2 regions of the Pseudoalteromonas thalassia genome follow, and region 1 is predicted to be linked to the other one. Evidence: predicted binding sites of a transcription regulator. Region 1 holds the regulator's gene; the other holds the start of a gene.
The links. The regulator FliA, encoded in region 1, starts transcription of late flagellar genes. The targets are predictions, from matches to a motif close to CTAAAGNTNNNNNNNNNNNNGCCGATA.
Positions count from the first base shown of each region.

Region 1 (7,973 bases):
TTCAAGTGACTTTGGTGCACTCCCTTTGCCATGTAATTCGTCAAGTAATGCTTCAAATTCATCATCACTGATCTCGTCATCACCATCACTACTTACACTGGTGGTGCTAGGAGCAGCAGGTTTTGGAGCTTCAGGTTGAGGGGTATCGGGTTGTTTAACTTCACCAAAACTGCCCACACCATGAAGTTCGTCTAATAAGCTATCAAACTCATCGTCGGTAATGTCATCACTATCATTGCTGCTTGAATCGAGAGTTGCAGCTGCAGGTCCTTGACCTTTACCATGTAACTCATCAAGTAAACTTTCAAATTCGTCTTCAGTGATTTCATCAATATTCTGTGAAGCACTCTCTTGGGCTAAACCACCACCATCAAATAGCATATCAAAAGCAAACGGGTCGCTTTCATCAATATTATCAGTGTTTATGTCGGCTGTTACATCAGCAGTATCAACAACAGGTTCTTCTACTACTGGCTCTTCAGGTGCAGGGGTTGTGTCTTCAATAACACTTGTGTCTTCTCCTGCAAGCTCTTCTGCTGTTGGTGGCTGACTTAACTTGTGAAGTACATCAAGTAGAGCAGGATCGGCTGGCTCTGGTTGCTCACGATTTTGAATAGTTGAGAACATTTCGTTGATGGTATCAAGAGCTTGAAGAATAACATCCATTAATTCAGGTGTTACACTACGCACACCTTGGCGAAGTAAATCGAAGACATTTTCTGCACCATGACAAGCGTCAACAAGCTCTGTCATACTCAAGAAACCTGCCCCACCTTTTACAGTGTGGAAACCTCTAAAAATTGCGTTAAGTAAGTCTTTGTCTTCTGGGTTGTTCTCAAGCTGAACCAATTGTTCTGACAAAAGCTCTAGAATTTCCCCTGCTTCAACAAGGAAATCCTGTAAAATATCTTCATCGACTTCAAAGCTCATGCAGTTACTCTCCTCTTAGAAGCCCAAACTTGATAATAGGTCATCAACTTCATCTTGTCCTGAGACAACATCATCACGTGACTCTGCATCAATAATTGGCCCTTCAGGACCTGCTAGCGTATCGCTTGTTGCAGGTGCTTGTTCTGTGGCCTGTTTTTCTTGTTTTTGCTGACCATCTTCTTGACTGCCGAATACAGTTAAGAGATTAATTAAACTGTCTTCAACTTCTCGTACTAGTTCAATAACACGGCGAATTACCTGACCAGTTAAATCTTGGTAGTCTTGTGCCATAAGCACATTGGTCATCAAGCCTTGTAATTCATCAGTTTTAGTATGAGAGTTGTTCATGAACTTATCTAAGCTATGGCATAAGGTTTTAAACTCACCAAGCTCAATTTCTCTGTTCATCAATCGATCCCACGTGGGCTTGATTGTTGCAATTTCATCAGCAAGTTGTTGTGCAATAGGTAAACTTGCCTCAACAGCATCCATGGTTTTATTTGCTGCATTTTCTGTCATTTCCATGACATAGTTTAATCGCTGTTTAGCGTCGGGTATCGCATCGGTAGTTAAATCGGCGAGACGAGTATCAAGATCAAAGTTCTTTAACGCTTCATGCAATTGACGCGTCAATTTACCGACTTCGGCAAACAACTCTGATTGTTCTTTTGATGCGGCTTCAAGAATTAGCTTATCTGCCTTCTCTTGTTCACCTTTTTCAAGATACTCAACAAGTTGACGAGCTTGCTCTAAACTTATATGAGGCGCAGCAGGTGCTGACATAAGCCTCTCCCCTTAGATTAACCTAAACGTTCAAACACTTTTTCCAATTTGGTTTTAAGTGTCGCAGCAGTAAATGGTTTAACAATGTAGCCATTAACACCTGCTTGAGCAGCAGCAACAATTTGTTCTTTTTTCGCTTCAGCTGTTACCATTAAAACAGGAATGTGTTTAAGGCTATCATCGGCACGTATAGCACGTAACAAGTCAATACCTTGCATGCCAGGCATATTCCAATCTGTTACAACAAAATCAAATTCTTGATTTTGTAGCATTGGTAATGCTGTTGAACCATCATCAGCTTCCTGCACATTGGTAAAACCTAAATCCCTTAATAGATTTTTAATGATACGTCTCATTGTAGAAAAATCGTCAACAACAAGAATCTTCATGTTTTTATCCAAAACATCCTCCGGTGAGGTTTGAACCTATATTTACTTACTACTAATTAATCCAGTCATTGATTTTTGCTTTGAGCTTAATCATCGCCTGACCATGTATTTGACTCACACGCGACTCGCTAACATCGAGTATGTGTCCTATTTCTTTCAAGTTCATTTCATCGTTGTAATACAAAGACAAAACAAGGGCATCTCTTTCTGGTAACGATTGGATAGCCGTTAATAGAGACTGGTTAAACCGCTCATTTTTAACGTTATTAAACGGTTTGTCTAGTGCTAAATCATGACCCATTGGTGTTATTACGTCTTCATCAACACCTAAATCCTCGATACCTAATACTTTACTAGAATTAACGTCATGTAGAATATGATGGTACTCATCTAGTGTAATATCAAGTTTTTCAGCAACTTCTGTGTCTTTGGGCTCGCGGTTTAGGGTACTTTCTAATTCAGCAATTGTTTCTGCGACTAGACGTGCATTTCGATGCACAGAGCGTGGTGCCCAATCGCCTCGACGGATTTCATCAAGCATTGCACCGCGAATTCTGATACCTGCAAAGGTTTCAAAACTTGCACCTTTACTAGCGTCGAAGTTTTTTGACGCCTCAATAAGGCCGATCATGCCTGACTGAATTAAATCATCGAGCTGAACACTAGCAGGTAAACGAGCAATCAAATGACACGCCACTTTTTTGACTAAAGAGGCGTGCTTTTCAACAATCGCATTTAAATTCTGTGCTGATTGATATCCCATCGCTTTATTCACCGATGTTGTCATAGTTAGCCGTTTACTAGTTTCTCAATAAAAAATTCTAAGTGACCAGACGGTTGGTTAGGGATCGGCCACTTAACTGCTTTCGTTGCTAATGTTTTAAACGCCACCGCTGCTGGTGAGTTTGGAAATAACTCAACGATAACCTTTTGACGTCGCGTAGATTTACGCATATTTTCGTCATAGGGAATCGTTGCGACTAATTCCATAGAAACATCTAAAAAACGATCCGTTACTTTTGAAAGTTTAGCAAATAATTCTTGCCCTTCACGCATGCTACGCACCATGTTGGCAACAATTTTAAATTTATATACACCATGCTCTCGGCTTAACACTTTAATAAGCGCGTAGGCATCTGTAATTGAGGTAGGTTCATCACATACAACCACAACGACATCTTGTGCTGCACGTGAAAAGCTTAATACCATGTCCGAAATACCTGCGGCGGTATCGACAATTAAAATATCAAACTCGGTGTTTAATTCGCTAAAAGCGCGAATAAGGCCTGCATGCTCAGAAGGAGTTAACTCAACCATGCTTTGCGAGCCAGACGTTGCTGGCACAATTTTAATACCAGCAGGGCCTTCTACAAGAATTTCATCAAGCTCACATTCGCCAGATAAAACATGAGATAAATTACGTTCAACACGTAAACCAAGCATCACGTCGCAGTTTGCCAATCCTAAATCGGCATCCAATACTAATACGCGGTTTCCTTGCTGACCTAATGCAATTGCAGTGTTGAGTGATACATTCGTTTTGCCCACACCACCTTTGCCGCCAGTAACAGCGATAACTTTAACGCCACTATTATTATTTTGATTCATTTTGCGCAGGCCGCTTGCTTGATCTAATACTGTGTTAATCATACATCCCTACTGTGTTCGACGCTACTGCTTGACGTCGTGAATGTTGTGCTTTTGCTCGTTTTAAATACAATTGTTCAGCTTTTTTCACTAGTTTTTCAGCATTCGCTACGCGAATATCTTCTGGAACACGCTGACCATTAGTAAGATACCCTATTGGCAGACGATTTTGAATCGCTATGCTAATAATCTCACCTAAACTCAACGATTCATCCAATTTAGTGAAGATACAGCCACTTAGCTGAACCTTTTTAAAGTGTCTTACGGTTTCTTGTAGCACATTAATTTGTGCTGTAGCACTCAACACTAAATAACTACGAATATCAACTCGCTGATTACGCATTAAGGTATTAAGTTGCTCAGTTAAGCGTAAATCACGTTGGCTCATACCTGCAGTGTCTATTAATACTAGACGCTTATTTCGTAAATGGTATAGCACTTCAGCCAATTCATTGGCATCTTTTACTTGCTTCACACCACAACCAATAATACGGCCATAAGTTGCAAGTTGCTCGTAGGCACCAATACGGTAAGTATCAGTCGTAATAAGCGCCACTTTATCGGCACCATATTTTTGTGCACCAAGTGCTGCGAGTTTTGCAACAGTGGTTGTTTTACCAACACCCGTAGGGCCAACTAAAGCGAATACACCACCTTGACGCAGGATTTCGTTATTCGTTGTATGCATTTGGTTTTCAACCATTTGCAGAAGTGCTTGCCAAGCTTGTTGACGTGATACATCGTCAGGAATAAAACAGGCCATTTGCTCTGCAACGTCACGCTCAATACCCATACCAGCTAAACGGTCAATCATACACGCACGAGTCGGATCGCGACGCGCCATATCTTGTTGCATTAAGCCTGATACTTGATGTTCAAGTAATTGACGAATGGCATTCATTTCTTCGCGCATTGTCGCAATTTCAGATTGGTTTGCCGGCGCTGCTTGTTTGCGCTCTGTAGGTGTATCTAGATCATCAAACCCTGAGTCTAAGTCATCATCAAAACCTAAACTGTGCGCTTGTGTTTGCATACGTGGAGCAGCTTGCTCTTGATAGCGTGGTTTTGGAGCATATTCAGGACGAGGTTGGTCATAACTTTGCTCTTTAGGTTGATAGTGTTCACTCGTATCAATACCAGACTGACTGAACATTGACGCCAGCTCTGGCGAACGAGGGCGTGGGGCTTGACGCTCTAGTAACGCTTGTAAGCTATCGGCAACTTTTGCTTGCGGCTCAGGCTTGGCACGCATTGGCTCTGGTTTGATAAAGTTATGCTGTGGCGCAGGTGCTGATTGCACTGGCGCTGGGTTTGCTTCTGCTTTCGGGGCTGCTTTGTCATAATCAACAGCTGCAACGATTTCAACGCCGTTGGCTAGCTTTTTGTTTGACATAATTACCGCATCAACACCTAACTCGTCTTTCACTTCCTTGAGTGCTGTGCGCATATCTTTGGCAAAAAAACGTTTAATTTTCATGGTTCAACCCCTTTACTATCCTATTGTTGGCCTACTGAGCTGACAATCTTAATCTGTCTTTCGTCTGGTACCTCTTGGTAAGACATCACCCTTAAACCTGGGATGGTGTACTTAACGAAGCGAGATAACACAGTACGTAACATTCCTGACGTTAACAGTATCGAAGGTTCACCGGCCATTTCTTGGTTTTGATGCGCTTCGTTCAATGATTGTTGAAGTCGCTCTGCAAGGCCTGGCTCAATTCCGGCACCTTCGTCACCTGCATTCTGAAGTGACTGATGCAACATCTGTTCCAACTCAGGCGCCAAGGTTATGACAGGGATTTCTGAAGACATACCAACGGCGTCTTGAACGATTAGTCTGCGCAGTGAAATTCGCACTGCAGCCGTTAGTACATCAGGGTCTTGGCTACGTGGGCCATATTCAACAAGGGTCTGTACAATTGAGCGCATATCGCGAATTGCCACCCCTTCGTTTAGTAAATTTTGTAGCACTTTTACGATTGTTGTGAGTGGTAATACTTCAGGAACCAGTCCTTCAACCAAACGAGGATGACTCTTCGCTAACATATCTAATAAGTTTTGCACTTCTTCATGGCCAAGTAGTAACGCTGCACTATTAGTAAGTAACTGACTAATATGAGTCGCAACAACAGTTGCTGAGTCGACTACGGTGTAGCCTAATGATTGCGCTTCATCTTTTTGATCTGGTTTGATCCATACCGCATCTAAACCAAATGCAGGGTCTTTAGTAGCCAAGCCTTTGATTGGGCCAAATACTTGACCAGGATTGATCGCGAGCTCATCGCCATGCTTAAGCTCGCCCTCGCCGCTTGAAACACCCATCATCGTGATTCTGTAAGCGTTAGGGTCAAGTTCTAAGTTATCGCGAATGTGCACAGGAGGTACCAAGAAGCCAAGTTCCTGAGACAGCTTTTTACGCACACCTTTGATACGATTTAACAGTTCACCACCTTGAGATTGGTCAACAAGTGGAATTAAGCGATAACCTACTTCTAAACCAATCACATCAACTTGCTGTACATCATCCCAGCCAAGTTCTTTTTGTTCTTGTTTGTTAGCAACACCTGTACCCGTTGCACCGCCATTAGCTTCTTGCTCTGCTTTCTCAGCTGCAGCTTTAAGTTTTTGTTGTTGCGTGTAATACGCTAAATAACCTAACAATGCACCTAAGCTTAAAAATGCAATATGTGGCATGCCCGGTACTAAGCCCATAATGATTAGGATACCAGAGGCAATGAATAACGATTTTTCATTACCCAATTGCGTTTTAAACTGATCGCCCATGTTGTGCGATTCATTTTGACGGGTTACAACAATCGCGGTGCCGATTGATAATAATAGCGAAGGTAATTGCGCAACAAGACCATCACCAATGGTTAGAAGAGTGTAAACTTCCATTGCACGACCAAAAGTAAGATCATGCTGGATCATACCAACAAATAAACCACCAACAATGTTAATAACCAAGATGACAATACCAGCAATCGCATCACCTTTTACGAATTTACTCGCACCATCCATCGAGCCATAGAAATCGGCTTCGCGAGTTACTTCTTCACGACGTTCACGGGCTTGCTCAGCACTAATAAAACCAGCGTTTAAGTCAGCATCAATTGCCATTTGTTTACCTGGCATTGCGTCAAGGGTGAAACGAGCTGACACTTCAGAAATACGGCCAGCACCTTTGGTGATAACCACAAAGTTAATGATGATAAGAATAAGGAAGACGACTAAACCAACCGCATAGTTACCACCGATAACCACCGAGCCAAAGGCCTCGATTACTTTACCCGCAGCGTCCCCACCATTATGACCTTCAAGCAATACCACACGGGTACTGGCTACATTCAGTGCTAAGCGCATGATGGTTGCAATCAGAAGTACCGCTGGGAACATACCAAACTCAAGCGGTTTCATGGTGTACACAGTAACAAGTAACACCACTAGAGCTAACGCGATATTAAACGAAAAAAGAATATCTAAAAGAAATGGAGGCAGGGGTAAAATAACCATACCCAAGGCTGCAAGTACCAGCAGTGGCGTACCGACACCCTTAGCATATTCTTTTTTATCTCTGTTAAGTTGTTGTAATACCGCTTTAAATTCCATAATTCAACAATTTCAAAAAATTGACACTACACGGAATTTGCAATAACTATTCCAAGTTATATGGCTAGGAATTAATATTTGTAACCATCTGGAATCGGTAACTTTTTGTCGAGTGGAACAGGCCGTTTACCACGTCCTTTTTGGAAGCGTTTTAACTGGAATACATAAGCGAGAACCTGAGCAACTGCAGTGAACAGCTGATCCGGAATTTGCTGGCCCACATCGGTGGTGTGATAAAGCGCACGAGTAAGCATTGGAGACTCAACAATAGGCACATCGTTTCCTTTACCAACCTTACGAATTTGCATAGCAAGTTCATCAACCCCTTTAGCAAGCACAATAGGCGCACCCGCTTTGGCTGTATCATATTTTAGCGCCACAGAGTAATGAGTCGGGTTGGTAACAATAACATCGGCATCGGGGACATCTTGCATCATGCGCCTTTGCGACATTTCACGCTGCGTACGGCGAATACGCGCTTTAATTTGTGGGTCACCCTCTGAGTTTTTGTATTCGTCTTTTACTTCTTGTAGGGTCATCTTCAGCTCTTTATGATGCTTGTGGCTTTGATATGGAGCATCAATCGCTGCGATGATTATCAACGTGCAGGTCAAT
Region 1 covers NZ_JBMMUE010000001.1:202,506-210,478, reverse strand. The annotation lists gene AAEU31_RS01030 (chemotaxis protein CheA) at 1-930, opposite strand, end outside; gene AAEU31_RS01025 (protein phosphatase CheZ) at 946-1,713, opposite strand; gene cheY (chemotaxis response regulator CheY) at 1,731-2,114, opposite strand; gene AAEU31_RS01015 (RNA polymerase sigma factor FliA) at 2,155-2,865, opposite strand; gene AAEU31_RS01010 (MinD/ParA family ATP-binding protein) at 2,892-3,752, opposite strand; gene flhF (flagellar biosynthesis GTPase FlhF) at 3,745-5,226, opposite strand; gene flhA (flagellar biosynthesis protein FlhA) at 5,247-7,358, opposite strand; gene flhB (flagellar biosynthesis protein FlhB) at 7,430-7,973, opposite strand, start outside.

Region 2 (7,973 bases), on a different contig from region 1:
TTGACAGGTATCGAGCACCTTTTGCGCAGGCATTGAAAACGCTTTTGCCGCATCGATTTGTAAAGCTGATAAGTTATAAGGTAGCGGCGCTTGTTGCTTTTTTTGCTTCTGCTCAAGCTCAACTACTTTAGCTGGCTGATTAGTTATTCGTGACACAACATTTTCAGCAAGTCCTCTATGTAATACCCGCCCTTCTTCATCTTGATAAGGTTCGCATGCTTTACTTGGCTGCCATTTAACAGAAAAAGTTTGCTGCTGCTCAGTTTCAAGATGAGCTAATACTTCATAAAAAGGTTTTGCTACAAAGTTCGCTATTTCATTATCACGATTTACAACTAAACCTAAAATAGGTGTTTGTACCCGCCCAACAGATAACACATTACCAAATCCAGCTTTTTGCCCAGCTAGTGTATAAGCTCGCGTTAAATTCATACCAAATAGCCAATCAGCACGCGAGCGAGCTAAAGCAGATACACTCAAGGGAATAAAATCACGATTCGATTTTAAATTATTAAGTGCTTTTTTAACTGCACTTAAGTTTAAATCGCTGATCAAGAGTCGTTGAATTTGCTGTTTTTTAGCTTGGCTTAGTTTGACCTGATCAATTACTTCATCAACCAATAGCTGGCCTTCACGGTCAGGGTCACCTGCATGAACTATGATACTTGCCTGCTTGATCAGCTTTTTTAATACAGTTAGTTGTTTACGGGTTTTTGCTTTAGGTTTTAATTGCCATTGTTCTGGCACGATAGGTAAGTGCTCAAATCGCCACTTTTTAAAACTTGCATCGTAATCATCGGGCTCTGCTTGTTCAAGCAAATGCCCTACACACCAAGAAACACAATCACCATTAGCAAGCTCTATATAACCATCCTGTTTTTTCTGTGGTTTTGGCAGCGCATCTGCAATGGCCCGTGCTAGGGAGGGTTTTTCGGCAATGTAAAGTTTCATAAAGCAACACTAAATACTGTTTTTATAAACAGTAGTCTAGCACAGGATTTTTAACTTAGGAATCGCTTAAGCTTGCTGACTTCGTCGAGTAAAGAGATAGATAAGTGGTAGGTAACAAACGACCACAGTACCAATATTGATTAGCGGTAGCAGAGTCTTATACATGTAGGTACTGTATGATAAATCCCAAAGATGGCGGTCGACCAAACGGAACAGTTGTAAAATTGGCGCCATAATAACAACAAGTTGTCCCAACACACTTTGCCATAAGTAGACTTTGTCTTTAATACCTAAATAAGCAATGATTGCCATCCAAGCAATATCATTAAAAGCCCAGACTACATAGCGCCAGATATAAATGTCATCAAATTCTTTTAAAGCAGAATAAATAAGAGTTCCATAAAGGAAAAAAGCAGCAGTAATAACAGAGAAATAAAAAGCAGGCCAATCTTTACGAAGATAAAAAATAATAATAGCTGGGCTCAAAATGAACACCCAGCTATTGCTTAAGATAACTCTAATTTCTACAAACCAGTCAGGCAAAATGTAGCGCCTTAATCAGTTTTATCGTCATCACCGCCATCACCATTGCCTGGCATATAGCTATATTTATCAACTTTTTTCATTTGTATACTCCATTACATCCGTTAATGAAGTTTCACTTTAATTGATTTATTGCCTCACATCAATAGGCTCAGATTCATGCGCCTTACCTTGCATAATAGAGATCTCGACTCGTCGGTTACGCCTACGATCTTCATCGGTTACATTCGGTACTAGTGGCCTTGTTTCTGCGTGACCTACAACCATCATACGAGATTTATCAAAACCGGGGGCCTTTTCCATTTCGCTAGCAACTGCCACCGCACGTTTTGACGACAAATCCCAATTGTTTGTATAAAGCTCATTCGATACTTGGAAATCATCTGTATGCCCTGACACGGTTATTTCACCCGGCACATCTTTTAACAGCGTAGCAATATCACGAATGATAGGTTTAAACCTAGGCTGTAAGAAAGCACTGCCTGATGGGAATGAACCATTCTCACGAATGCGAATAATAATTTGCTGACCTAGTGACTCAAGTTCAATCGCGCCATCCATAATTTGCTGCTCAAGCTGTTGGGCAATTTTCTTCACAAGCTCATTCGTTTGCTCTTGATCGGCTGCAGAAATTGACTGCTCCATTGCTTGTTGCTGAGCTGTGCTTTGTGATTCCCCGCCACGCTTATTACCACGCTGTTCTTGACGACCACCTGCAGAGCTTTCATCACCAGCCTGAAACTCGAGCATTTGTTGTGTCATCTCTACGGTTTGTTGTTGAATTGTCTCGATAGGAGTAGGTTCAGGTTTGCCCGGAGTGAACTCCATTGCAATGACCGAGGTCCCTTTTGGAATATCTTTTACTTCAATTTTATTTTGTACACCAAAAGCAAACTTCATTGAACCTGCTATCTGCTTAAACTTAAGAACATCCATTTCCGAGAAAGCAAGCAAGAGTACAAAGAAGCACATTAATAGCGACATTAAATCTGCGAAGGTTCCCATCCAGGCAGGTAACCCCGGAGGTGGACATTTGCACTCTTGATCTGACATGCCCTACTCCTCGGTATCGACTTTGCGTTTTGATTCAGCTAAATAGTTTTTCAAGATGCCTTCGATGACTTTCGGGTTTTGACCATCTTGAATACCCAGTACCGCATCAAGAATTAAACGTTGGTTGAGGGCTTCTTCATCTTTACGCAGCTCTAGTTTTACCTGAATTGGAATTGCAACAACGTTTGCCAAAAAAGCACCATAAAGTGTTGTTAAAAGAGCTACAGCCATTGCAGGACCAATTGCTTTTGGGTCATCCATGTTAGATAACATTGCAACCAAGCCAATTAGCGTGCCTATCATCCCCATCGCAGGAGCGATATCAGCAAGCGACTTAAATAAACCTGCACCAAGTTCATGGCGAGTAGCGGTGAGGGAAATATCTTTTTGCAGTGTGGCACGAACTACATCAGCATCATGACCATCCACTAACATATCAACCCCTTTGCGCATAAAGCCATTAGGGATTTCGGCTTCTTCTAATGCTAAGAAACCACCTTTACGTGCTGAGTCAGCTAATTCTACTGCTTTTTCAATTAATTCTTCTGGCGATTCAATTTTGAACATAAAGGCTTTTGCAGCGACCTTACCAATGCCCAAAAACTGCCCCATAGTGAAGTTCGATAACACGATAAAAATCGAACCACCAAATACAATGACCACCGAAGGCGTGTTATAAAACATTGCAACTTGGCCGTCACTACTTAATACCATCGACATAGCAATTAAGCCTATGGCACCAAGAATACCTATTATGGTTGCTAAATCCACATACCCCTCCAGAGGAACAATTACACGACACCAACGGCATCAAATTTTTATTATTAACTGCTTATCGGCAAGCAATTGAATTACTTAAATCATTAAATGAATTAATTTTATTTTAATGTAAGATTTTTAAGCTACAAGTTGCCGCTACTTCTAAAACCGTAAAAATAGCATATTGATTTCCTTTTATGCGCAAAAAAACACATCATTCTTTGACCTAGTTTAGCATTCCCCCTAAAATTGGCCTCACTTTCTATTAGCTATCGAGGCCACTATGGCAACAAAGAAACCAGAAAACTTGAGTTTTGAAGAAGCACTGGATGAATTATCTCAGATTGTTGCACAAATGGAGCAAGGTGAACTGTCTTTAGAACAATCGCTAAAACAGTTTGAGCGTGGTATAGCGCTTGCGAATGCCTCATCTGGAAAATTACAACAAGCCGAACAAAAAGTGGCCATATTAATGGGTAACGATAGCCAAGCTCCTCTTAGCAACTTTGACTCAAACTTGGACTAATTAAGTGCAATTAAAAGAACAATTACAACGCGCTCGAGAAGACGTTGAAGCACATTTAAACCGCTATTTCGAACTGCCACTAAACACTGAAAAAACCATTAAAGAAGCCACTCATTACGGCGTTTTAAATGGTGGTAAGCGCTTACGTCCTTACCTCGTTTATGCGACGGGCCGCATGATGGGAGCTGACAAAGCTGACCTTGATATTCTTGCCGCTGCTATTGAGTGTATTCATAGCTACTCATTAGTTCATGATGACCTACCAGCTATGGATGATGATGACTTAAGGCGTGGCCGCCCTACTTGTCATATTGTTTATGGTGAAGCGCAAGCTATTCTCGCCGGTGATGCTCTTCAAACATTAGCATTTGATTTAATTGCTAACCATCAGTTTGCAGTACCTGCGACACAACAGGTAAGAATGATCGCCTCGTTAAGCAAAGCCTCAGGTATAGAGGGTATGGTAGGTGGTCAGGCACTTGATATTGAAGCCACTGATAAAGCAATTACAGTCGAAGAACTAGAACGTATTCATCAACTTAAAACTGGCGCATTACTCAACTGTGCAATTACCTTGGGGGCTTTGGCCGCGCCGCAATGTGATGAGCAAACGTTAAAGCAGCTTAATTTGTTTGGTCAAGCAATTGGTCTGGCTTTTCAGGTACAGGACGATATTCTCGATGTAGAGGCAGACACCGAAACGTTAGGCAAACCGCAAGGTTCAGATATTGCGGCCAATAAAGCGACCTACCCTGCATTATTAGGTATGGCAGGCGCTAAGCAAAAAGCACAAGACTTATTGGCTCGGGCTCATAAAGCACTTGAGGCTATTGATTACGACACCCGCGAGCTGGCAAGCCTTGCTAGCTATATTGTTGAGCGTAATTATTAACGTCTAAAAAAGAAAGACAAAATAACTAAAAAATCAGAGCAGCAATGGGCTATAATGCACTCTGGTTAGCGAAGGATGTATATAAAATCATGACACTTGATAGTAGCAAGTATCCATTATTAAGTTTGGTTGACGAACCAGTACAACTGCGTGATATTGCGCAAGATAAGTTACCTGCGTTTAGTAAAGAGTTACGCGAATACCTGCTTAATTCAGTTTCGCAAAGTAGTGGTCATTTAGCATCAGGTTTAGGTACTGTTGAGTTAACAGTGGCCCTTCATTATGTCTATAACACCCCTGAAGATCGTTTAGTATGGGATGTGGGTCATCAAGCATACCCGCACAAAATCTTAACGGGTCGCCGTGACCAAATGCATACTATCCGTCAAAAAGACGGTTTACACCCTTTCCCATTCCGTGAAGAAAGCCCTTACGACACCTTCAGTGTTGGTCATTCAAGTACTTCTATTTCTGCAGCGCTCGGCATGGCTATTGCCGCTGAAAAAGAAGGTAAAGATCGTAAAACGGTTGCTGTTATTGGCGATGGCGCAATTACTGCTGGTATGGCATTTGAAGCGATGAACCACATGGGCGATGTAAACCCTAATGTGTTAATTATCTTAAACGATAATGAAATGTCGATTTCAGAAAACGTAGGTGCCCTAAACAACCACTTTGCACGTATTTTGTCTGGTAGCTTCTACACCAATATTCGCGAAGGCAGTAAAAAACTTCTTTCGGGTTTACCGCCAGTGAAAGAACTTGCCAGCCGCATGGAAGAACACCTAAAAGGTATGGTCATTCCGGGCACATTCTTTGAAGAATTAGGCCTAAATTACATCGGCCCAATCGACGGTCACGATGTCAATATGTTGGTCGATACCTTACGTAATATGCGTAACCTTAAAGGCCCGCAGCTACTGCATATTAAAACGCAAAAAGGTAAAGGTTATAAACCTGCTGAAGCGGATCCAATTGGTTACCATGGCGTACCAAAATTTGATCCGAGCATGTCTAAATTACCAAAATCAAAACCTGGCGCTGCCACATTCTCAAATGTGTTCGGTGACTGGCTTTGTGATATGGCAGCACAAGATGACAAGCTAATGGCGATTACTCCTGCTATGCGTGAAGGCTCAGGCATGGTTCGTTTTTCTAAAGAGTACCCAGCGCAATACTTTGATGTAGCAATTGCTGAGCAACATGCTGTAACGCTTGCAGCTGGTTTTGCCTGTGAAGGACTAAAGCCTGTTGTTGCTATTTATTCAAGCTTTTTACAACGTGCGTACGACCAACTTATTCACGATGTGGCATTACAAAACCTACCGGTTTTATTTGCTATTGACCGTGCAGGGATTGTTGGTGCTGATGGTGAAACTCACCAAGGTGCTTACGATTTAAGCTTTATGCGCTGTATTCCTAATATGATTATCATGGCGCCAAGCGACACTAATGAGTGCCGCCAGATGCTGTATACAGGTTACCAATGCAATCAGCCTGTTGCCGTACGATACCCACGTGGTAGTGCAGGCAATTGTGATGTTGAATCAACAATGAGTGCGATTGAAATTGGTAAGGCGCGAAGTATCAAACAAGGCAGTAAAGTGGCAATCTTGTCATTTGGTACGCTACTAGAAAACGCCAAGTCAGCTGCTGAAGAGCTTAATGCAACAGTGATTGATATGCGCTTCATTAAGCCTCTTGATACAGAGACTATTAGCGAGTTGCTGAGTAGCCACGATGTAATTGTTACCCTAGAAGACAACGCCATTGCTGGCGGTGCGGGTTCTGCTGTGAATGAGTACTTAGCTGCAATTAAAGCAAATGTGACTATCTTGAACTTAGGTATTCCAGATGAATTCATTAAGCATGGTACGCAAGACGAAATGCACGCAGAAATGGGCTTAGATGCAAACGGTATCTTAACTAGCATCAAAGAGTTTATGGCCTAAGCCGTACACTAATAAAACTAAAAAGGAGCCTTAAGGCTCCTTTTTTGTCATCGTTTATATTAGCGCATCCAAACCTTAATATCAGCAAGACCTGTTTCTTGAAGAACACCCAGTTGTTTATCAACATTATTATTTTGCTCAAACTCAAAAGCATCTAATTGTTCATCAAAGGTAATATTTGCAACGCCATCACCACCGCGCTTTTTCACTTGGTGTAGCGCGATATCAGCTAAATTAACAGACGTTTCCCAGCCAATCACTTGACCACCCAATAAAGGTAATGGATAGAAAGACCAGCCAATAGACGCAGTGATGGTGGTCGATTCCCCATTTGGTAGCCTAAATGGGTTTGCTGCAATTGCTTCACACAAGTCAGCAACATAATTGTCTATGGCTGTACGTTTAAAATCACGTAATAAGAGTAAAAACTCATCGCCACTCCAGCGTGCGACATAGTCTGAGCCTTGTGTCCGGCTATTCAACAATGTCGCCATTTGCTGTAAACAACTATCGCCTGCAAGTGGTCCATAGGAATCATTGATGCGGCTAAAGTTATCAAGGTTAATTATCAGTAGCACCAACGACTTACCCTGTGCTTGCAATGATTGCGAATTACGTTGGAAATGTTCAATATCTTTAGGGAGCTGATCAAACAAGAAGCGACGACTACGAAGCCCTGTAAGCTCATCTGAGTGACTGACTAACTTAAGCTGAGAGTTTACTTGATTGAGCTTATCGTTGGCTTCACGAAGCTCTACGGTGCGCTCTGTTACTAAGCTTTCAAGTGCTAATTGTTTACGCTTCTCTTGCGCCCTAAACACCCAAAACACGAGGTAGAACAATAAAATAAAACTACTTGTGATCAAGAGTCTAAAGTAAATGGTCTCGTCAAAGCGACGTGGAACAACGAATGTGTACTCGGTACGACGAGCCTTTTGCCAATCTTCACCACCACGTTTGGCTTCAAGCTGAAACAAAAATGCCCCCGGCGGTAAATTTGTATAAATAGCCTCACGGCGGGTGTTTGCATAGCGCCAATCACTGTCTAAACCACTCAGTCGATATCTAAACTCAATACTTGAAGGAGCAAAATAATCAATTGCGGTATATTTGATTGTCACATCGCGCTCATCAATTTGTAACTCAGGTTTATCACCTAAAGTAGCGGTACTTAAGCTTCGCAGCGGCGTAATAATACTTTCAATACGCGGCTTAAGCGCTTGCACACCAAAAAGCTCAACACTTTTAGGTATTTCAACTACCCCTTGTAAGCTTGGGTACCAAATAGAGTTACCTG
Region 2 covers NZ_JBMMUE010000007.1:185,852-193,824, reverse strand. The annotation lists gene AAEU31_RS10740 (DNA topoisomerase III) at 1-951, opposite strand, end outside; gene AAEU31_RS10735 (hypothetical protein) at 1,018-1,494, opposite strand; gene AAEU31_RS10730 (flagellar motor protein MotB) at 1,624-2,547, opposite strand; gene pomA (flagellar motor protein PomA) at 2,551-3,318, opposite strand; gene xseB (exodeoxyribonuclease VII small subunit) at 3,590-3,832, shown strand; gene ispA ((2E,6E)-farnesyl diphosphate synthase) at 3,837-4,724, shown strand; gene dxs (1-deoxy-D-xylulose-5-phosphate synthase) at 4,814-6,676, shown strand; gene AAEU31_RS10705 (ligand-binding sensor domain-containing diguanylate cyclase) at 6,736-7,973, opposite strand, start outside.
Region 2: pomA (flagellar motor protein PomA) is a predicted target of FliA. The motif match lies at 3,381-3,407, and genes of this name have one in related genera.